Regions from separate parts of the Effusibacillus sp. SKA8 genome, predicted to be linked through region 2. Evidence: predicted binding sites of a transcription regulator. Region 2 holds the regulator's gene; each other region holds the start of a gene.

Region 1 (7,669 bases), on a different contig from region 2:
TATGGGATTGCCGCCCGTCGTGGTCGGACTGTGGGTGACGATTTTTCTTTGGCGCTCCGGACCTCTCGGCTCCTTCAACCTGCTTTACACGCCAACCGCCATTATAATTGCCCAGGCGGTCATCGCATCCCCGGTGGTGATCGGTTTGACAAGCGCCGCCATCCAACAGATCGATCCGAAACTCCGGCTGCAAATCCGCGCACTGGGAGCCAACCGGTTCCAATACCTGTGGTTCCTCGTAAAGGAAGCCCGTTACTCGCTGCTGGCTGCCGTGATTGCCGGTTTTGGCGCTGTCGTGTCGGAAGTCGGGGCGTCCATGATGGTCGGCGGCAACGTGAAAGGATCTACCCGGGTGCTTACGACAGCCATCGTGATGGAAGTGTCGAAAGGCAATTTTGACGTCGCCATCGCATTAAGCGTGATTCTCACCCTGCTCGCCTACCTCGTGACATTGTGGTTAACCCTTTTGCAGCAGAAACGTTTGGGAGTGTGACATATGCTGACCGCACGCGACATTTATTGGCGGCAAGGCGGCAAAACCATCCTGCGGGGCGTCAATTTTCATCTGGAACCGGGCGAATCGGTCGGGCTGGTCGGTCCGAACGGTTCCGGAAAAAGCAGCCTGTTAAAGATCCTCGCAGGTCTCGAGCGTCCCTCGTCCGGTGAGCTGACATTCCGGGGCCAGCCCCTGACAGGCGGCGTTCCCCTGCAGATCCGGCGGCGGATCACGATCGTGTTCCAGGAACCGCGATTGCTTGCCGGCACCGTGTTCGACAACGTGGCCGCCGGATTGAAAATCCGCAGAATTCCCAAACACGAAGCAAACCCCCGGGTGGAAAAATGGCTCGAGCGCTTCGGAATCGGCCATCTCGCAAAACAGCCTGCAAGGTCCCTGTCCGGCGGGGAAGCGCAGCGGGCCAGCCTGGCCCGGGCGTTCGTCCTGGAACCGGATGTGTTGTTTCTCGACGAGCCCTTTTCCGCCTTGGACGCCCCGACCAAGGAAGCCCTTCTAGAAGATCTGGCCGGGATTTTGCAAACGACTGGCACCACCGCCGTACTGGTGAGCCACGATTTTCGTGACATTCAGCGCCTGACGCGGCGGGCGGCCGTTTTGATCGACGGACAGATTGCGGCGGAGGGAAACCCCGCCTGTCTGCTGGAAGCGCCGCAGACCGGTCCGGTGGAAACGTTTTTGTCGCATTGGCGGCGCTCTTTGACTTATGATAAAATGGACAGTCAAAAAACCGGCCAAGAAACCTTTTCGCCGAGATAGACGCGTGAATTGGATCGACGTTGTAATCAAGACAGCACGCGGAGAAAAGGAGGTCTTTCCTTTGAATACGCTATTTCTTTGGGACATCGACGGGACGTTGATTCGCGCCAAAGGCGCCGGCAAGCGGGCGATGGACAAAGCCTTTTTCGAGATGTTTCGCATCCCGGACGCATTCGGGGACATGCAAATGGCAGGCGGACTCGATCTGCATTTCATTGAACCGGTTTTTCGCAAGTTTCAAATCGACCGCGCCCGGCTGCCCGATTTTCTGGCTGCTTATTACCGGGCGTTGGAACAGGAAATCCATACCGGCAGCGCCGAGCTGCTGCCGGGCGTGAAGGAGATTTTGCAGAGGATCGATCAAAGCGCCTCCATGTTTAACGCAATCGGTACCGGAAATCTGGAGACCGGGGCCCGGATCAAATTGGACGCGTTTCGTCTCAATCCGTTTTTTCCGGTTGGCGGCTTTTGCGAATCGCCGGTCGAACGCTACAAAGTCTTGCAAGTCGGGGTTGAACGGGCACGCGCCTATTACGGAATCGACTTCGCCCCACAGCAGGTCGTCGTGGTTGGCGATACCGTCAAAGACATTGAAGCCGCCCGCCAAATCGGCGCCAAAGTGATTGCGGTCGCCACCGGAGGCAATTGTTACGAGGAACTTGCTGCCGCGAACCCCGATTTGCTGCTCTATGACCTGTCCGAGCAGGACCTGTTTTTTACTTCTCTTTAAGCCATGCCAGCAGCGTTTCCTCATCCAAAACCGCAATGCCAAGCTCTCTCGCTTTCTCGAGTTTCGAACCGGCTTTTTCGCCGGCAACCACATAATCGGTGTGCTTCGATACGGAGCCGGTCACTTTTCCGCCGCGCTGTTCGATCAACCGGCTGGCTTCCTTGCGGTCCATCGTCGCGAGCGTTCCCGTCAACACGAAGGTCTTCCCGCGAAACGGGGAATCCTCCGACTCCAGTACGGCCGGCCTTTGGTACGTAAAGTTCACGCCCGCCCGCCGCAATTTTTCGATGACCCGCTGCGCGGTGTCCTGGGCAAAATACTGCCGGACGGATTCCGCGATTTTCGGCCCGATTTCCGGAATTGCCAGCAGTTCCTCCGCGGAAGCCCGCATCAGGTTATCAAGGGTGTCGAAACGGTCGGCCAGCAGCTTGGCCGCTTTTTCCCCCACAAAACGGATGCCCAAACCGAAGATCAGCCGTTCCAGCGAGTTCTCTTTCGATTTTTCGATGGACCTGAGCAGGTTCTGGGCCGATTTTTTCCCCATTCTTTCCAGCGGCAGAAGATCGTCCATCGTCAAATAGTACAGGTCGGCCGGATCGCGCACCAGCTGGTTGTCAAACAGTTGCGTGACGATCTGCTCGCCCAATCCATCAATGTTCATGGCGTCGCGGGATACGAAGTGGATGATCCCTTCCCGGTTATGGGCCGGGCACTGCGGATTGAGGCAGCGAAGCGCCACTTCCCCCTGCAGACGCACCAATTCAGCTTGGCACTCGGGACAATGCGTCGGCATAAAAAACGGCCGTTCCGCACCCGTCCTCTTTTCCGTGACGACGCGCACGATCTCGGGGATAATATCGCCCGCTTTTTGCACGACCACCGTATCCCCGATCATAACCCCCAGTTCACGAATGATGTCCTCGTTGTGCAGCGTAGCCCGGGACACCGTCGTACCGGCAAGCCTGACCGGATCAAGTACGGCGGTTGGCGTGACGGCACCCGTCCGCCCCACGTTGACAATGATGTCGCGAAGAATTGTCTCCCGCTGTTCGGCGGCAAACTTGTATGCGATTGCCCAGCGCGGACTTTTCGCAGTCGTCCCGAGACGGGGATACAAACGGGTTTGGTTGACCTTGACGACAATCCCGTCTATCTCGTACGGAAGCGCGGCTCGCCGCTCGCCCGTCCACGATTCGACAAACTCGATCACCGCTTCGATATCCGGCAGCACCTGCCGTTCCGGATTGACCATAAAGCCGAGTTCCTCCAGCAGATCCAACGCTGCCGCGTGCGTGTCGACAATCTCTTCTTCCATCGCTCCGATCGCATACGGAAAAATCGAGAGGTTCCGTTTCGCCACAATCCGCGGGTCCAACTGTCGCAGCGAACCGGCCGCCGCGTTCCGCGGATTCGCAAACAGCGTCTCTCCCGCCTGTTTTCGTTCCTGATTGATCCGTTCAAACTCCCGCTTCGGCAGATACGCCTCGCCTCTCACTTCGATCGTAAGAGGTTTTGAAAGCACAAGCGGCAACGTCTTGATCGTTTTCAGGTTGGCGGTGATGTCTTCCCCCATCTCACCGTCACCCCGGGTGGCGCCGCGCACAAATACCCCGTTTTCATAAACCAGGGACACAGCCAGTCCGTCAATCTTCAATTCCGCAACGTAATTGAACGTTTCGCCCGGAACCAAAGATTTGACGCGGCGGTCGAAATCCCGCAATTCACCGGCCCCAAAGGCGTTGGCAAGAGACAACATCGGACTTTGGTGCGCGACCTTTGCAAACCCCTCCAGCACTTGCCCGCCGACCCGCTGCGTCGGAGAATCGGGGGTGATCAAATCCGGGTGTTCCGTTTCCAACGCGATCAATTCCCGCATCAGCCGGTCATATTCATAATCGCTGATCGTCGGCTGATCGAGCACGTAGTAGTTGTAATCGTGCTGCCGGATGATGGAACGCAGTTCTTCAATTCTTGCAACCGCTTGTTCTCGCGTCATGATGTCACCTCAACGTACTTTTGACCCGCTGTCTGTTAATTATGCCTTTGTGATCGGCGCGAATTTGGCAAGCAGCTTCCGCACGCCGGTCGGAGGAGCGAACCGGACGGTCAATTCAAGCTCTTCCCCTTCGCCCGAACGCTCGATAATCGTGCCTTCCCCCCAAGCTTTGTGCCGCACTTTGTCGCCCATCTCCCAAGAGATCGACAAATCCGCGCCAAATCCTTTCGGGATCTGATTCCCGATCCCGCCAGGACGCACGGGAGTCCGGGGCACGGCGTTTCCCGTCCCGACACCGCCGGCGCCATTCATATCGGCACCGCGGATTCCCGTACCGCTTGTCCCCATACCGCGGCCTGCGACGCCAAACCCGCCTGCGGTTCTTGCCGCAGTCCCCGTCTCTTCCACCAGTTCGGGCGGAATTTCATGCAAAAACCGCGATTCCATATTGCTGCGCGTCTGGCCAAACAACGTCCGGCTCAGACACGCCGTAAGAAAGAGTTTCTCTTCCGCGCGCGTGATGCCCACGTAGCACAGACGCCGCTCCTCTTCCATTTCATTCGGATCGTCCAACGCCCGCATATGGGGAAAAATCCCCTCCTCCATCCCCGCCAAAAAAACGATTGGAAATTCAAGTCCCTTTGCCGAATGAAGCGTCATCAGGGTCACCGCATCCGACTGTTCCGAAAGCGCGTCCACATCCGCCACCAGCGCCACTTCCGACAGGAAAGCGAGCAACCCTTCGCCCGGGTAGCGCTTTTCAAACTCCTGCGTGACGGACAAAAATTCGTCCAGGTTTTCAAGCCGCGTCTCCGCCTCAATTGTTTTTTCCGCTTTCAATTCCGCCCTGTATCCCGTGACCTTCAACATCTCTTCCGTCAGTTCCGTCACCGACAAATACTGTTGCTGCACAGCCAGATTCCGGATCATCAGGACGAAATCCTTGATCGTTTTGGTAAACCTTGGCGACAGCCCGATTTGCTCCACTTCCGCCATCGCCGCAAACATCGATATTCCGTGGGCATTGGCATAGGCCCGAATCTTGTCGAGCGTCCCGTCGCCGATCCCGCGCTTTGGGACGTTGATGATCCGTGTCAGCGAAATGTCGTCGTTCATGTTCGCGATCAGCCGGAGATAGGCGAGAACGTCTTTGATCTCTTTCCGCTCGTAAAACCGGATGCCGCCGACAATCGTATAGGGGACCGAAGATTTGACCATCACGTCTTCCAGCACCCGCGACTGGGCGTTCGTCCGGTACAACACGGCGCAATCCCGGTAAGAAAACCCTTCCTCTAAAGCGTTTTGGATCTGTTCGACGACAAAATAAGCCTCATCATGCTCGTTCATCGCACGGTACAACACGATCCTCTCGCCTTCCGGCTTGTCCGACCAGAGGTTTTTCGCTTTGCGCTGCGTGTTGTTCTCGATGACCGCGTTGGCCGCGCCAAGAATCTTCTTCGTCGAACGGTAATTTTGTTCCAGCTTGATCACCTTGGCGTCCGGATAATCCTTTTCAAAGTTGAGGATGTTCCAGATGTCGGCGCCGCGCCAGCCGTAAATCGACTGATCGGAATCGCCGACCACGCACAGGTTGCGGTGTTTCGCCGCAAGCAGCTGAATCAACTTATATTGCGCATGGTTGGTGTCCTGGTATTCATCGACATGGAGGTACCGGAATTTATCCTGGTAGCGTTCCAGTGTCAGGGGATCGGCCGCAAACAGTTCGACCGTCTTCATGATCAAATCGTCAAAATCCAGCGAGTTGTTCGCAAAGAGCAGCTTTTGGTAGCGTTCGTACACCTGGGCCGCCGTCTGCTGAAAATAATCCCGTGCCTGTCTCGCGAAGGCAAGGGGTCCTTGCAGCTGATTTTTCGCCCCGGAAATCTGATGCAAAACGGAGCGCGGCTCAAACTTCTTGGAATCCAGGTTCAAATCGGCCAAACACTGTTTGACCGCAGTCAACTGATCGGCCGTGTCGAGAATCGTGAAGGAAGTCGAATAGCCGATTTTCCCGATTTCGCGCCGCAAAATCCGCACGCACATCGAGTGGAACGTCGACACCCACATGTCTGCCGCGATGGTGCCGACCAGATTTTCCACGCGTTCCCGCATTTCGCGGGCGGCTTTATTGGTAAACGTAATCGCCAAAATCGACCACGGCGCCACCCGATGCTCATGAATCAAATAAGCGATCCGCCGCGTCAACGTGCTGGTTTTGCCGGATCCGGCTCCCGCCAGGATCAACAGCGGGCCGTCTCTGTGCAACACCGCCTCCCGCTGCTGCGGGTTCAGCCCCTCAAGAATCGTATCCGAATCGCCGATTGAAATCATATTGCCACCGCCCGATATTTTGAATCTCATCAAACATATGTTCGATTCCTTTCTATTGTAGCATATTTTTCAACAAAAACGGGTCTTTTCTGCAAGACCCCTACAATTTTCCCCGATCGTCCGCCAGCCGGACCATCATCAGCTCCGCCGCGTATTTGCCGACCTTGGCGTACCACTTTCGCAGCGCGGACGCGGATATCGTGTCCATATCCCGCGGCATCGTCATGTGAAACTGCACCAGAGTCGCCACCTCGTGTGCGAATTCAAGCGAATACCCGAGCCGCGGCAGGATTCTCAGCGCCAACTGCGCTCCGACATTTTCATGATCGTAAAAATGTCCCACCAGGTCGGTTTTGATATACTCCTGCGGAACGTCGATCCCGTTGACGCGATAGGTTTCGCCCGAATCCAGTCCGTCGCGGATGCGGGCTCCGTTCTCAATCACCACCCGCTCTTTTTTTGAATAGAATGCATACGGTTTGACAAACACCCCGAAAAATTGTTTGATTCCGGGATACCCTTTCCCTATGTCGTGCAGCAGAAGCGTCCACACCATCTTCAGGTTGGTACCCGCCACAAACGAAGTCGCCTGCAGGATATGATCAAATACGTTGTAGGTGTGATGCGGATTGTGCTGGTCAAGCCCGATCGAGCCCTCATATTCCGGAATGAAACGCAGCAGCAGCCCTTCGCGTTCCAGCCGACGAAACAGGGAGGCCGGCCGGTTTACCAATTCTGCTTCATTGTTTTGGAAAAAAGCCGCCGCTTCCGCATCGATCCGCACCTGTTGCCGAATCTCGATCCGGTCGACGTCTTCCGCATAGGTCGGGATCTGCAGAAGGCGGTGAATCTCTTTGCACTCCAGCACGATTTCCGATTTGACGCGATGTTCGCGGGCCAGTTTCAGAAAAGGAACCCGCAATTTCGGAGACCGCAAAGGCACCTGCAGCCGGACTTGTTCTCCCGCGGCAAGCCGGGAGCCGGTTTCCGCCAACAGTTCGTCAAACTTGCGCTCTTCATCCGAAACATCAAGCAGCAACGTCAGTTTGGACAAATATTCCGCCTCCTCCTTCCAATGCAGCCATTACCCACAGTTTATACAAAAACTTGAAACAAACTCACTTCGTTGCGAAGTCCCAAAACATGGTATACTATTTACCATACACACAATGGGTGGAGAATGTCCATCCCGTTTTCTGCATAGATTGAAGCAACGGAGTCAACCCTAAGACTCGATGCGGATAAGGAGTGATTGATCGTTCATGAACATTGCAATGGCACTGCTCGCTCTCGGAATCCTGATCTTCATTCACGAACTGGGGCACTTTTGGGCAGCTCG
Region 2 (7,669 bases):
ATTCATATGATTCTTGAACTTGTGGGAGGAGAGTAAATGGTACCCATAACGTGGACGTTTTTGACGATTCTGGTGTTTTTGTTGATCGGATACGGGTTTGGCCGGCGGCAGGGGATCCGGTGGGGGCGCCATCTGGGGAAGGCGGAATCCCGGATCCGTCTCCGACAGGAAAGCTTGCAGGCAGGCGTGTGCAAAATTTGCGATCGTTCGTTTGAGTAACAAAGCGCTCATGATGGGCGCTCTTTCTTTTGTTACGGACCCGCCGCCGAATTGGGCGAATGTCAAGGGAGCTTGATTGTGCTACAATTTGGAAGTCAAGCCCGGTCTGCAAGAACGACCGGCTGGCTTATGTATGAAATCAACTGAAAAAGGAGCCGATTCTTATGATTGAACGTTTTGTGAAGGATAAACAGTTGGCTGAGATGGCCGGAGAAATAAAAATTCAGATTGATCCCGCGATCAAGCGGATTGAAGCGATCGTACTGCACAACCAGGCCAAGGTGCTGGCCGCTTTTCAAGACGCGCAGGTCAGCGATTGCCATTTTGCCGCATCCTCCGGATATGGCTATAACGACCGGGGAAGGGAAATCATCGAACAGGTGTATGCGTCCGTGTTTCGAACGGAGTCGGCGTTGGTACGGCCCCATATCACCTCGGGCACCCATGCTTTGGCACTGGCTATGTTCGGGGTGCTGCGTCCCGGGGACGAGCTTTTGTACATTACCGGCTCGCCTTACGACACGCTGGAAGAAGTGATCGGCGTTCGCGGGCGGGAAGGCGATGGCTCGCTCCTTGATTTTGGGATTGCGTTCGATTCCGTGGCGTTAAGAGACAATCGGATCGATTGGGAAGTGGTCGGCCGCCGTATCAAGCCCAATACGAGGATGATTGGGATCCAAAGATCCTCCGGTTATGCCTGGCGGCCTTCTTTCTCAGTCGAGCAAATCGGCGAGATGGTGCGTTTTGTGAAAAATATCAAACCGGATGTCGTTGTCATGGTCGACAATTGCTACGGTGAATTCACGGAAACCCGGGAACCCGCCGAAGCGGGTGCCGATCTGGTTGTCGGATCGCTGATCAAAAATCCGGGCGGCGGACTTGCACATGCCGGCGGTTATCTGGCAGGACGGGCGGATCTGATCCACAAGGCCGCATGCCGCTTGACCGCGCCGGGGATCGGCATGGAACAGGGCGCGATGCTGGGGACGAACCGGAATATTTTACAGGGGATTTTCATGGCTCCCCATGTGGTTGGAGAAGCTTTAAAAGGCGCCGTGTACGCAGCCGCCTTGTTTGAACGGGCAGGCCTTGAAACCTTTCCAAGGTGGAACGAGCCGCGAACCGATATCATTCAAGCCGTGCGTCTGAGATCAAAGGAGCGGTTGACCGCCTTCTGTCAGGCCATCCAAGCGGCAGCTCCCGTCGATTCCCATGTTACACCCGAGCCTTGGAACATGCCCGGATACGGCGATCCCGTCATCATGGCAGCCGGAACGTTTGTGCAGGGATCTTCGATCGAACTGTCAGCCGATGGTCCAATCCGGGAACCCTACATCGGATTCATGCAAGGAGGATTGACATACGAACACGTGCAGGTGGCGGTCCTGTCGGTTTTACAGACATTGAAACAAAAAAATCTGCTCTAACTCGAGTCTGCTTTAATTTTAAAATGTAAACTTCCATAACATCCGTTGACAACTTAAGTTCCTTATAACTATAATACTGATAGTTGACAATTCTATTATTCAAGTTTAAACATCGGGAGGAGCCGGGAGATGGATCAAACAACAATCAAGCAGCTTGTAAAAGAAAACGGTGTTGAATTCATCATACTCCAATTCGTGGACGTATTGGGAAACCTGAAACATCTGGAACTTCCAATCAGCCAACTGGATAAGGTGCTGGAAGGAGACATCATGTTCGACGGATCTTCGATCCTGGGATTCGCGTCGATTGAAAACTCCGATATGTACCTGAAGCCTGATCTGTCGACTTTTGCCGTACTGCCCTGGTCGGAAGGAAAAGAAGCTCGCATCATTTGTGATGTCTATACGGGCGATCAAAAGCCGTTCGAAGGGGATCCGCGCTCTTGTCTCAAGCGGGCGCTCGAAAAAGCGAAGGCTCTTGGTTTCGAAGGCTTGAATGTCGGGCCGGAACCGGAATTTTTCCTGTTCCCGATTGACGCTAACGGGGAACCCGTTTTTACGCCGCATGACGGCATTGGATACTTTGATGCGGGCGCACAGGATAAAGGGCAAAAAGTGCGGCAAGACATTACTCGCACTTTGCATGCACTCGGGTTTGAGGTGGAAGCGCTTCACCACGAAGTGGCATTTGGTCAGCATGAGGTTGACTTTAAATTCGGCAATGCATTGCTGACAGCCGACCGCATTGCCACCTTCAAATGGGTTGTAAAGGAAGTCGCACGTAAACACGGTTTCTATGCGAGTTTTATGCCGAAACCGATCGCGCGGATCAATGGTTCCGGCATGCATGTTCACCAATCTTTGTACACTTCGGAAGGCAATGCCTTTTATGACGAAAGCGACGAAATCGGACTTTCCGCAGTAGCACGTCATTACATTGCGGGAATTCTGGCCCATGCCAAAGCGTTTGCAGCCGTTACCAATCCGACTGTCAACTCATACAAGCGCCTGGTACCCGGATATGAAGCGCCGTGCTATATCGCTTGGTCCTGCTCGAACCGTTCCGCTTTAATCCGGATCCCGGCCGCTCGGAAAGCGGCGACCCGCATTGAAGTCCGTTGTCCGGATCCGATGGCGAATCCATACTTGGCTCTCGCCCTTATGCTCGTATCCGGTCTGGACGGAATCGAAAAGAAACTCCCGCTTGTTCCGGAAGTGAAAGAGAACATTTACCATATGTCGGAAAGCGTTCGTGCCGAATATGGAATCGAAGCGCTTCCGGCCGATCTGAACGAAGCTTTGAACAACTTGACCCAAGATGAAGTTTTGAAAGACGCTCTCGGTTCCCATCTCTATGAAGCGTATGTTTCCTTGAAAAGAGAAGAGTGGGATGAATACCGTTTGGAGGTTCATCCTTGGGAACTCAAGCAATACAACTAACACCCGACAAAACGACAAAAGAATAGTGAGTTTGCAGATTCCCTGACGGTTATTGTCAGGGAATTTTTAATGCCGTATAAGGGAATATGATCTGTAATGTACTTTTACAGGGTTTTGACAACTTTTCCTGTCAGGGAATATAATAGAAATACTTAGGTCGAAAAGGAGGGGGACAAGATGAACGACGAACTTCGCCGTAACCTGGCCCTTTTTCCAATCGGAATCGTGCAGAAGTTGACCGAGTTGACGCCGCGCCAGATTCGATATTATGAACAACATGAATTGATCCATCCGGCACGAACGGAAGGCAACCAACGGCTGTTTTCGTTCAACGACGTTGAACGGTTGCTGGAGATCAAAAAACTGATCGATCAGGGACTCAACATGGCTGGTATCAAGAAAATGCTGGGAGTCCAAACGTTGCCTTCGCAACTGCCGGAGAAGGAAGAAGCAAAGCAAGAGGCCATGAAGATGAAGGATCTTTCCGAACAGGAGCTGCATGAACTGTTGAAGAAAGAACTGATCATGCGTGGCCGACCTGGAATGCCTGGTTCTTTGATCCAAGGGGAGTTGTCGCGGTTTTTTCATTAAATTGAAAAATTGAGATTGGTCATCTTTGCGGCATTTCGATGCCGCTGATACATAAAAAGGGGGAAACCTGATGCCACACAATTATACGGCCAACGACATTTTACGCATGGCAAAGGAGGAAAACGTCCGTTATATCCGATTGCAGTTTACAGATTTACTCGGTGTCATCAAGAACGTGGAAGTACCGGTTTCACAATTGGATAAAGTGCTTGAGAACAAAATGATGTTCGACGGTTCTTCGATTGAAGGCTTCGTTCGCATCGAAGAATCTGACATGTACTTGTATCCGGATTTGAACACCTGGTTGATCTTTCCGTGGGAAACGGAACACGGTAAAGTCGCCCGTCTGATTTGCGACATTTACATGCCGGACGGCACTCCGTTTGAAGGAGATCCGCGTGGCACTCTCAAACGCGTTTTGGCTGAAGCGAAGGAGATGGGCTTCACGGCCATGAACGTAGGTCCGGAGCCGGAGTTTTTCCTTTTTAAACTTGATGAAAACGGCAACCCAACAATGGATGTGAACGACAAGGGCGGTTACTTCGACTTGGCTCCGCTCGATCTTGGTGAAAATTGCCGCCGTGAAATTGTGTTGACCCTCGAATCGATGGGCTTTGAAATCGAAGCTTCGCACCATGAGGTGGCGATCGGTCAGCATGAGATCGATTTTAAATACGCGAATGCGGTGACCGCCGCCGACAACATTATGACCTTCAAACTGGTGGTCAAAACGGTCGCCCGCAAATACGGCTTGCATGCAACCTTTATGCCCAAACCGATTTTTGGAATCAACGGCTCCGGCATGCACTGCCATCAATCTTTGTTCAAAGGCAAAGAAAATGCTTTCTACGATGAAAACGATGAACTCGGTTTGTCGAAAACCGCCAAGCATTATCTGGCAGGTATTCTTGCGCATGCTCGCGGTTTTGCGGCGATTACAAATCCGACCATTAACTCTTACAAGCGGCTTGTACCGGGCTACGAGGCTCCTTGCTATGTGGCATGGTCGGCGAAAAACCGTTCTCCCCTTGTCCGGATTCCGGCATCCCGTGGTCTGTCCACCCGTATCGAAGTACGGAACCCGGATCCCTCCTGCAACCCGTATCTTGCGCTTGCTGTTATGTTGAAAGCGGGTCTTGATGGGATCCAGAAAGAGCTGCCGCTTCCGGATCCGGTTAACCGCAACATTTACATCATGACCGAAGCGGAAAAAGAACAAGTCGGCATTCGTTCGCTTCCGGCATCCTTGAAAGAAGCGGTGGATGAACTTCTCGCGGACGATGTGATTCGTTCCGCTCTTGGCGACCACATTGTAACCCACTTTGTTGAAGCGAAGCTGATCGAATGGGATATGTTCCGCACTGCGGTGCATGACTGGGAACGCGATCAATACTTGACAACCTATTAAAGGACGCGATTTCTGAAATCAAAAGGAAAAGCCACCTGATTTAAGGTGGTTTCTTTTTTTGAGCACAATGCGGAGACTTTAGGTTACGTAGCGGAAAACCCCGATTACTTTTCCCAAGATGGTCACGTTCTTGTAACGAAGGGGGGGCATGGCGGAATTTTCCGGTTGGAGGCGAACATGATCCGCTTCTTTGTAAAATCTCTTTACGGTCGCTTCATCGTCCTCCGTCATCGCAACCACAATTTCTCCGTTGCGGGCGGTTTGCTGCTTGCGGACGATAACCAGATCCCCGTCATGGATCCCCGCTTCGATCATCGAATCCCCTTGTATGGTCAGCAAAAACACTTCCGCATCGCCAACGAAATGAGCGGGAAGAGGGAAGTAATCTTCCACGTTCTCAATTGCCGTAATCGGATTGCCAGCTGTAACTTTACCGATAATCGGCGCCATCACGGTGGACACATTGCGTTGCGAAGCGGCAGAGTCCGCAACGAGAATCTCGATCGCACGAGGTTTGACCGGATCGCGACGGATAAGCCCTTTTTGCTCCAGGCTTGCAAGATGTCCGTGGACCGTTGAGCTTGACGCAAGCCCGACAGCATTACCAATTTCGCGAACGGAGGGAGGATAGCCTTTCTTGCGCACTTCTTCTTTGATAAAATCCAAGATTTGCTGTTGGCGTTTGGACAATTTCATAACCGCAATCTCTCTCCTAACCGTACTAGAAATAGAAACGAATCATAAATTCTTACTAGACCGATCATAACACAAAGCAGGGAAAAACACAAACATAAGTTCGGTTTTGTCTTGACACGAACTTATGTTCTGTTTAATAATTTGGATATGGAACTAATGTTCGCGAAAGGGAGATTATCCATGATTGCCAAGCCAAAACATTCGATCCTCAGCAACAATATCCAACATAACCCGGGAAACTCTAAGGAAAGCAAGCAGGAAAAAACGTTGTTTTTAGTGTTTGTCGCAATTCTCGTTGTATTTATAGGGGCTAATTTTCTGGGGGGAGCGGAAGCATATGGCAGCAATACTGAAAAGACCGTGGTGGTGCAACCGGGAGATACGCTCTGGTCGATTGCCGCGACCTATTATCCGGAAAAGGATATTCAAGAAGCGATTTGGCATATTCAACAGTTGAACGGGTTGAAGTCCGCCAAACTGCAAATCGGAACGGAATTGAGATTGCCGGTGTTTTAGAGGAGCAGGATTGAAACTTTCCCGTTAATCATGTAGATTGCATGGTAGAGGGGTGAACAGCATGTCAGTTGAAGAACACCGTAAGGAAGCTCCAGGGACCGTATCCTGCATGGTGATCACGGTAAGTGACACGCGTACGGAAGAAACGGATAAAAGCGGACAACTCATCATGAAGCTTTTGCGGGAAAACGGACACCAAGTGACAGATTACCGAATTGTCAAAGATGAATACGATTTGATTCGAAACTTGATTGCGGAAGGGGCCGCTTCATCGGATATTGACGCCATTTTGCTAAACGGCGGTACCGGCATTACAGATCGCGACACTACATATGAAGCTGTGGATTCGATGTTGGACAAGAAGATGCCGGGATTCGGAGAAATTTTCCGTTATTTGAGTTTCACGGAAGACATCGGCCCTGCAGCAATCCTCAGCCGCGCCATCGCCGGAGTGTGCAACGGAACAGCCGTGTTTTCGATGCCTGGTTCGTCCGGTGCGGTAAAACTAGCCATGACCCGCATCATCATTCCTGAGTTGGCACACGTAATGCGAGAAATTTACAAAGATAAAAAAAGATAAACAAAAATGATAAAAAGAAGGAAAACAAGAAAGATAAACAAGGATTGAAAAAAGTTTGGTTGACAGACAGACGAAGAGACCGAAAATATCCCAGTCTCTTCGTCTCTTCTGCGGTTTCCTCCCATCTCCGTTGTATTTACAACGTATACGAATGTATTTACGAAGCGTTAGGCGGTGTTTTATCCGAGGAGACCAGGCGGTTGACTTCTTCCTCTTGAAGAACTCGCTTTAATACTTTACCTACCATCGTTTTAGGAAGTTCTTGGCGAAATTCATACAAACGGGGTACTTTATAAGCGGCTAACCGTTCCCGACAATGCTCATCCAACTCCTCCGCTGTGACCGAATGTCCCTCTTTAACAACAACGAAGGCTTTGACGGTTTCGCCGCGATATGGGTCCGGAATCCCCAACACGGCGGCTTCCTGGATTGCGGGGTGTTCGAATAGGACTTCTTCCACTTCGCGTGGATAAATGTTGTATCCGCCGGCAATAATCATATGTTTCTTGCGATCCACAATGTAAAAGTAGCCTTCCTCGTCCATAATTCCAATATCTCCCGTCAATAGCCAACTGTCTTTCAAAACCTTTTCCGTTTCGGCAGGACGGTTCCAATATCCTTTCATCACCTGCGGACCTTTTACCATCAACTCGCCCGGTTCCCCCGGCTTCACTTCTTCCAAAGTGTCAGGGTTTACGATCTTGGCCTCCGTATCGGGCCAAGGCAATCCGATCGAACCGTTTTTTCGTTTACCCCAAATCGGGTTACAATGGGTAACCGGGGAAGCTTCCG
Region 3 (7,669 bases), on a different contig from region 2:
CGAAGCCTATCAAACGATACGCGGAAAGTACTACCGGGAAGTCGACCCGCAAAAGTTGATCGACGGGGCGATTTCAGGAATGATTCAAGCTCTGGATGATCCTTATTCCACATATATGGACAAGGAGGCGGCCGATCAGTTCCATATGTCGCTGTCTTCCTCGTTTGAAGGGATTGGCGCCGAGATCAAGTCGGAAAACGGCCGTGTGACGATCGTGTCCCCTTATAAAGGATCGCCGGCGGAGAAGGCCGGTTTGCGGCCGGGCGATCAGATCCGGAAAGTAAACGGACAAATCTTGGACGGAATGGATATCAATCAGGCGGTTCTGCTGATCCGCGGCAAGAAAGGAACAAAAGCGGAGTTGGAAATCACCCGCCCCGGTTCGCCCGACGCGATCCATGTGGCGGTGATTCGGGACGAAATTCCGCTGGAATCGGTATACTCGGAGTATTTGGGCGACGGGATCGGCAAGATCCAGATTACGTCGTTTTCCGAAAACACCGCGAAGCGGTTTGAAGAAGAACTGAAGAAGCTCGAAGCGCAAGGAATGAAAGGGTTGATCATCGACGTCCGCAACAATCCGGGCGGGTATCTGGAAGCGGTAAACGATATCTGCAATCTCCTGATCCCAAACAAGGGCGTCATTTTACAGGTCGAATACCGCAACGGACAGAAAGAGATCTTTCGTTCCAAGCTGGAAACGGGCAAATACCCGGTGGTCGCCCTGATTGACGGCGGCTCCGCCAGCGCGTCGGAGATTCTTGCCGCAGCCTTGAAAGAATCGGGCAATTATCCGCTTGTCGGCGAAAAGACATTCGGCAAGGGAACGGTTCAGCAAAGCAAATCCTTTGACGACGGTTCCAACTTCAAATACACAATCGCCAAATGGCTGACGCCCAAGGGCAACTGGATTCACAAAAAAGGGGTGGAGCCGGATTATCCGGTTTCGCTGCCGGCTTATTTCAAGCTGACGGCGCTGAATCCTGAGACTCCGTTGAAACGCGATATGAACGGCACGGCAGTCAAGACGCTGCAGCAACTGCTGACCGGAATCGGCTTGGTTCCCGGCCGGGAAGACGGATATTTCAGCGTCCAAACGGAGGAAGCCGTCAAGACGTTCCAACGCATGAACGGCTTGCCGGCGACGGGCGTCGTGGAAGGGGAGACGACCGTCAAGCTGATGCAAGCGATCGATGGGAAGAAAAAATCGAATGATACGCAACTGGAAAAAGCAATTTCTGTGCTTCGCTCGATGATCAAATAGCAGGTAACCGGCAAAGGTCTGTCGAATACTCCCTTGAGGACGCTTCGATCCTCAGGGGGTTTTCGTTTAAAGGGGGATTGGCATTTGCAGGCGTTACCTTTTTTCGTGGAGTTGGGTCGCGGTTTTCTGGAGATCCTGCTTACGCCGTTCTTTTATGTAGCCATTCTCTTGGTATACCTGCAATATCGCAGACAAGTGGCGCTGGAACGCCGGTTGTTCGGGGTGCGCGTTACGTCCGCCGAAAGCCAGACCTTGCGATCCCTTGGTTACGGGATTCTTGGCGGGATGGCTGCCACATTGCTGATAGCCGCTATCGGAATCGTCCTCAATCCGACGGATTTCGCGTATGTGTGGGTGGTTGCGGTTGTTTTGGCACTGTTTCACGTGCGTTTTATCTGTTTCGCTTACGCCGGCGGCATCCTGTCGCTGTTGGCGCTTTTGCTGAATGAGTTGCCCGAATATCCGGTAAGCTGGCCTTGGTTGGCCGTGATATATACGGATTTGCGGGCGCTGTCGATTGCCCATTTATTGGCGTTGGTTGCGGTGCTTCACCTGATTGAGGCGCTTCTGGTGGCGCTGCAGGGTGGCGAAGGAGTGACTCCTATTTTTGTGCAGAGCAAGCGAGGGCGTTTAATCGGCGGTTTCATTCTGCAGAAACTTTGGGTGTTGCCCCTTGCGGCGGTGGTTCTGACCGGCGCCGCAGGTTTGGAATTGCCCGAATGGTGGACGGTATTGCCGCTTGCGGGACTCAAAGGGTTGCAAATCATCCCGATCCCGGCGGTGTTGGGTTACTCGGGCATCGCGTTGGCCCGCCATCCCGCCGAAAAAGCGGTGCGGACAGCCAAATACCTGGCGTTGTACGCAGCCGTTTTGCTTGCCTTGGCGATCCTCGGTGGAAGATTTTTCCCTTCCGTTTTATGGGTAGCCGCTTTGTTTGCCCCGATCGCACACGAAATCCTCATTAGGTGGGAGATGGCTGAGGAGAAAATTCGCCAGCCCCGTTTCGTGAAACCTTTGCAAGGGTTGCGGATTCTGGCGGTGCTTCCCGGCAGTCCCGCGGAAGGCATGGAACTCAGATCCGGAGAGACGATCACAAAGGCAAACGGAGTCCCCGTCAACACCCCGTTTGACCTGCACTTTGCCCTCAACCAAAATCCGGCGTTTATCAAGCTGGAAGTGGTTGACGAGCAGGGGGAGATCCGGTTTGTGGGAAAACCGAGATTCACGGGGGAACATCACGGTTTGGGGTTGATATTGGTTCCGGATGAAGCGGCGAAAGAGTACGTAAGGATCGATACGATCCCGCTGTGGAAAAGATTGTGGAGTTCCATCAACGGAACATCGAAACGCAGATGGAATCTACCTGCATAAACCATTTGAAACTTGCAGCAACGGGAGGAAGCAGAAATGGATCTAACAACAATCCTGGGCTTGATCGCCGGCGTAGGCTTTTTGGTCGGCGCGTTTGTCATGGAAGGCGGACACATCGGTTCGTTGTTCCAGCTGACAGCCGCGATGATCGTTTTCGGCGGCACGGCAGCCGCGCTTACGGTGAGCACTCCGCTGGAACAATTGAAGCAAGTGCCGAAAATTTTAAAAATCGCATTTACTCACAAACCGCGCGATCCGTTGGAAGTCATCGACGAGTTGGTCTCGCTGGCGACGATTGCGCGGCGGGAAGGGATTCTGGCGCTGGAAGAAAAGATCGAGACTTACGAAGACGAATTTTTCAAAAACGGCGTCCGATTGGTCGTCGACGGCGTGGACCCCGAATTGGTGCGCAGCATCATGGAAACGGAACTTTCGTTTATTGAGGAGCGCCATTCCAAAGGGGCGGCGCTCTTTGAGCAAGCCGGCGGTTTCGCGCCGACAATGGGGATTATCGGAACCGTCATGGGCTTGGTTCACGTATTATCCAACCTGGAAGACGCGAGCAAGCTCGGTCCCGCGATTGCAGTCGCCTTTATTGCCACGTTGTACGGTGTCGCTTCCGCCAATATCATGTGGTTGCCGATTGCCAACAAATTGAAAATTCGCAGCAAACAGGAAGTTATGATCCGTGAACTGATGATTGAAGGAATCTTGTCGATCCAAGCGGGTGAGAACCCGAATATTCTCTCCCAAAAACTGAAGGTGTTCCTGGCGCCCGCAAACCGCACGAAAAGCGGAGAGGCAGCCGGGCGAGAGGTAGGCGGGGCGGATGTCGAGACGGCGTAAGAACCACGCGGGCACGCATGAAAATCTTGAGCGTTGGCTGTTGACATACGCGGATCTTATCACATTGCTCATGATTTTTTTCGTCGTGTTGTATGCGATGTCAAAAATCGATATGACCAAATATGAGCGCTTAGCCGTTTCGCTGAATCAGTCGTTCTACGAAGGTTCAACCGGAGTGATGCAGACGAAATTTGAAAAATCGTCGGGAGAGCCGAACGAAGCGGGGAAGTCCATCGACAAGGAAACGCTGGAAGCAAACAGGAGAATGGCGGAAGAGAACCAGCGCCTGAAGGACGCGGAGCAAAAACTGAGGCAACATGTCCAACAAAACGGGCTCAGCGACAAAATCATGGTCGAAATGACCGCGAAAGGCGTACAGATCACTTTGCGCGACGTGGCCTTGTACGACACGGGTTCGGCGACGCTGAAACCGGAAGCGGAAAAAATACTGTCCGGCATCGCGCCATTTCTGAAGGCGCTGCCGAATAAAATTTCGATTGAAGGCCATACGGACAATGTGCCAATTCACAATGCGCAGTTCCGTTCCAACTTTGATTTGTCAACCGCAAGAGCGTTAAATGTGCTTTATTATTTCCAAAGCCAAGAAGTCAAACCGGAACTGATGACGGTGACCGGGTACGGGGAGTACAGTCCGGTGGCAAACAACAATACACCGGAAGGCCGTGCGGCCAACCGGCGGGTCAATGTCATCATCCTGAGAAACCCGGTCAACTGATATAACTGATGCAAACGATGAAAAGCGTTTTGGAACCTTTCCGCACGATTTGACCGTCTGCACGTGTCGATTCAACAGCGGGAAGGTTTTTGCCGTGTATCCCGTTTCTACACGTTCCGCTGGATTTTCGGCGATTCTTTCGATACAATGGAACATAAGTTCGTGAATGGTTGTGGGGGTATTCTTACATAAAAATGTTATGTTATCCTGCTTGGGGGGAATTTAGTATCATGCAGGTTACGGAAAGGGTGAGAATGATGGCGGAACGGAAGGGAATCTTTGAGCTAAAGTCCGAATACGCTCCGCGCGGCGATCAGCCAAAAGCGATTGAAGCGCTGGTGGAAGGGCTGCAAAACGGGTACAAACATCAGGTGTTGCTGGGTGTGACCGGTTCCGGCAAAACGTTTACGATGGCGAATGTCATCGCCAAAGTAAACAAACCGACCCTTGTCCTCGCGCCGAACAAGACATTGGCCGCACAGCTTGCCGCCGAGTTCAAAGAATTTTTTCCGAACAACGCGGTGGAATATTTTGTTTCGTACTACGACTACTACCAACCGGAGGCTTACATCCCGTCCTCCGACACATATATCGAAAAGGACGCGAAAATCAACGATGAAATCGATAAGTTGCGGCACTCCGCCACAAGTTCGTTACTGGAACGAAGCGATGTGATTGTGGTGGGTTCCGTTTCCTCGATTTACGGTTTGGGGAGTCCGGTCGAATACGCCGCGCATGTGTTGTCGCTCCGGGTTGGGATGGAAAAACCGAGAAACGACATCCTGCGCAAACTTGTCGAAATGCAATACGAACGAAACGACATCAATTTTGTCCGGGGTACGTTCCGGGTCCGCGGGGATGTTTTGGAAATTTTTCCGGCTTCGCGAAGTGAAAGAGCGTTTCGCGTGGAACTGTTCGGAGATGAGATTGACAGGATCACGGAGATTGACGTGGTGACCGGCGAAATCGTGGGAACGCGCCAGCACGTTGCGATTTTCCCGGCGTCTCACTTCGTGACCTCCGGCGATAAGATGGAGCGAGCCATCGCAAGCATCCGGGCGGAACTGGCGGAGCGGCTGGCGGAGCTGCGTTCCTCTGGAAAACTCTTGGAAGCGCAGCGGCTGGAACAACGGACCAACTATGATTTGGAGATGCTGGCAGAGATCGGTTTCTGTTCGGGAATCGAGAACTACTCGCGTCACCTCGAAGGACGGCCTGCGGGTTCCCCGCCGAATACGCTGCTCGACTATTTTCCGAAAGATTTCCTGCTGATCATCGACGAGTCCCATGTCGCGGTGCCGCAAATCGGCGGCATGTATAACGGGGACCGCAGCCGTAAACTGACGTTGATCGAACACGGTTTTCGTCTGCCGTCTGCCGCCGACAACCGGCCACTCAAATTTGAAGAGTTTGAAGCGCGGGTCCATCAGGTGATCTACGTGTCCGCAACGCCGGGGGATTATGAACTGGAGCGTGCGGATCAGGTTGTCGAACAGATTATCCGCCCGACGGGGCTTGTCGATCCGAAAATCGACGTGCGGCCGATAAAAGGCCAAATAGACGATCTTGTAGGCGAAATCAACAAGCGGGTGAAGCGGGATGAACGCGTGCTGGTGACCACCCTTACGAAAAAGATGGCCGAAGATCTCACCGATTACCTGAAAGATATCGGAATTAAAGTGAGATATTTGCATTCGGACATCAAGACGCTGGAGCGAATGATGATCCTGCGCGATTTGCGCATGGGCGTGTTCGATGTGCTGATCGGGATCAACTTGCTCCGCGAGGGTTTGGATTTGCCCGAAGTTTCCCTGGTCGCCATTTTGGATGCGGATAAGGAAGGATTTTTGCGGGCGGAGCGTTCGCTGATTCAGACGATCGGACGGGCGGCACGCAATGCGGACGGGCATGTGATCATGTACGCCGATATGATCACCAGATCGATGCGGGTTGCGATTGACGAGACAAACCGGCGCCGTACGATCCAGGAAGAGTATAACAGGCGGAACGGGATCACGCCGCAAACGGTTCGTAAAGCGGTCCGCGAGGTGATCGAAGCAACGAGGGCGGCCGAATCGAAGGCCGAATACAACCTGAGGAAGAGCGTTGACAAGATGTCCAAGAAAGATCGCGAACAACTGATCAAGACGCTCGAAAAAGAGATGAAAGAAGCAGCAAAAGCGCTGCAGTTCGAGCGGGCCGCCGAACTGCGCGATATCATACTTGAATTGTCGGCCTCGTGAGACTGCGTTTCGACACTCGTTCATTCGCTTTCGACGTTTTTCCCGGGAAATGTAGAAACGTGCGGAAAAGGAGATCTTTATGGCACAACAATATATTGTGGTAAAGGGAGCACGCGCACATAATCTCAAAAATATCGATGTGCAGATTCCAAGGGACAAACTGGTAGTTTTGACCGGGCTCAGCGGATCGGGAAAATCTTCTTTGGCGTTCGACACGATCTATGCGGAAGGCCAGCGCCGGTATGTGGAATCATTATCCGCTTACGCCCGGCAGTTTCTCGGGCAGATGGATAAGCCGGATGTCGATTCCATCGACGGGCTGTCGCCGGCGATCTCAATCGACCAGAAGACGACGAGCCGCAACCCCCGGTCCACGGTCGGAACGGTAACGGAAATTTACGATTATTTGCGCCTTCTGTTCGCGCGGATTGGGCAACCTTTTTGTCCGAACTGCAACATCCCGATTTCGTCGCAAACGGTGGAGCAAATGGTCGACCGCATTCTGGAACTGCCGGAGCGGACGAAGATTCAGATCTTCGCGCCGCTGATCAGAGGGCGCAGGGGAGAACACGCCAAACTATTGGAAGATATTGGGAAGCAAGGGTTTGTCCGTGTTCGAGTCGATGGTGAGATCCGCGATTTGTCGGACGAAATCGTGCTCGAAAAAAACAAAAAACACACGATTGAAGCGGTTGTCGACCGGATTGTCGTCAAAGCCGGCGTCGAAACCCGCCTGGCCGATTCGCTGGAGATTGCGTTAAACCTGTCGGGCGGCACTGTGACAGTCGGAGTGGTCGGCGGGGAAGAGATGGTTTTTTCGCAAAATCTGGGGTGCCCGGAATGCGGATTCTCGGTCGAGGAGTTGAGTCCGCGCATGTTCTCGTTCAATTCGCCGTACGGGGCGTGCGAAACCTGTTCCGGACTCGGTACGAACATGGAAGTGGATCCCGATTTGGTGATCCCCGACCGAACCAAGACGCTGGCGGAAGGAGCGTTTGTGCCGTGGTCGGGTACGGCTTCCAACTACTACCCGCAGCTCTTGGCGTCAGCTTGCAAACATTTCGGCATTCCAATGGACATTCCCGTCGGGAAGATTCCGCAGGAGAAACTGGACAAACTGCTGTACGGGGCTCCCGGCGAAAAAATCCGCTTTCAGTACGACAATGATTTCGGCCAGACAAAAGTGGCGGAAGTGTTCTTTGAAGGATT

What was found. Region 2 encodes LexA, which represses DNA repair genes until DNA is damaged. Its sites were predicted from a motif close to CGAACATATGTTCG; they were not measured.
Region 1: a site for LexA is predicted at 6,361-6,374, ahead of pcrA (DNA helicase PcrA). Genes of this name have one in related genera too.
Region 3: a site for LexA is predicted at 4,367-4,380, ahead of uvrB (excinuclease ABC subunit UvrB). Genes of this name have one in related genera too.

Annotation. Positions count from the first base shown of each region.
Region 1 covers NZ_JBZCSF010000018.1:6,042-13,710, reverse strand. Annotated here, with positions in the region: gene AC4ED1_RS13305 (ABC transporter permease) at 1-493, shown strand, start outside; gene AC4ED1_RS13300 (ABC transporter ATP-binding protein) at 497-1,273, shown strand; gene AC4ED1_RS13295 (HAD hydrolase-like protein) at 1,335-2,003, shown strand; gene ligA (NAD-dependent DNA ligase LigA) at 1,990-3,999, opposite strand; gene pcrA (DNA helicase PcrA) at 4,039-6,330, opposite strand; gene AC4ED1_RS13280 (hypothetical protein) at 6,431-7,384, opposite strand; gene rseP (RIP metalloprotease RseP) at 7,593-7,669, shown strand, end outside.
Region 2 covers NZ_JBZCSF010000001.1:381,942-389,610, reverse strand. Annotated here, with positions in the region: gene AC4ED1_RS02005 (hypothetical protein) at 1-36, shown strand, start outside; gene AC4ED1_RS02000 (hypothetical protein) at 37-219, shown strand; gene AC4ED1_RS01995 (methionine gamma-lyase family protein) at 384-1,646, shown strand; gene glnA (type I glutamate--ammonia ligase) at 1,776-3,086, shown strand; gene AC4ED1_RS01985 (MerR family transcriptional regulator) at 3,264-3,677, shown strand; gene glnA (type I glutamate--ammonia ligase) at 3,748-5,085, shown strand; gene lexA (transcriptional repressor LexA) at 5,164-5,781, opposite strand; gene AC4ED1_RS01970 (LysM peptidoglycan-binding domain-containing protein) at 5,962-6,297, shown strand; gene AC4ED1_RS01965 (MogA/MoaB family molybdenum cofactor biosynthesis protein) at 6,359-6,877, shown strand; gene AC4ED1_RS01960 (long-chain-fatty-acid--CoA ligase) at 7,035-7,669, opposite strand, start outside.
Region 3 covers NZ_JBZCSF010000011.1:21,454-29,122, forward strand. Annotated here, with positions in the region: gene AC4ED1_RS10055 (S41 family peptidase) at 1-1,264, shown strand, start outside; gene AC4ED1_RS10060 (hypothetical protein) at 1,349-2,635, shown strand; gene AC4ED1_RS10065 (flagellar motor protein) at 2,672-3,481, shown strand; gene AC4ED1_RS10070 (flagellar motor protein MotB) at 3,465-4,217, shown strand; gene uvrB (excinuclease ABC subunit UvrB) at 4,475-6,460, shown strand; gene uvrA (excinuclease ABC subunit UvrA) at 6,540-7,669, shown strand, end outside.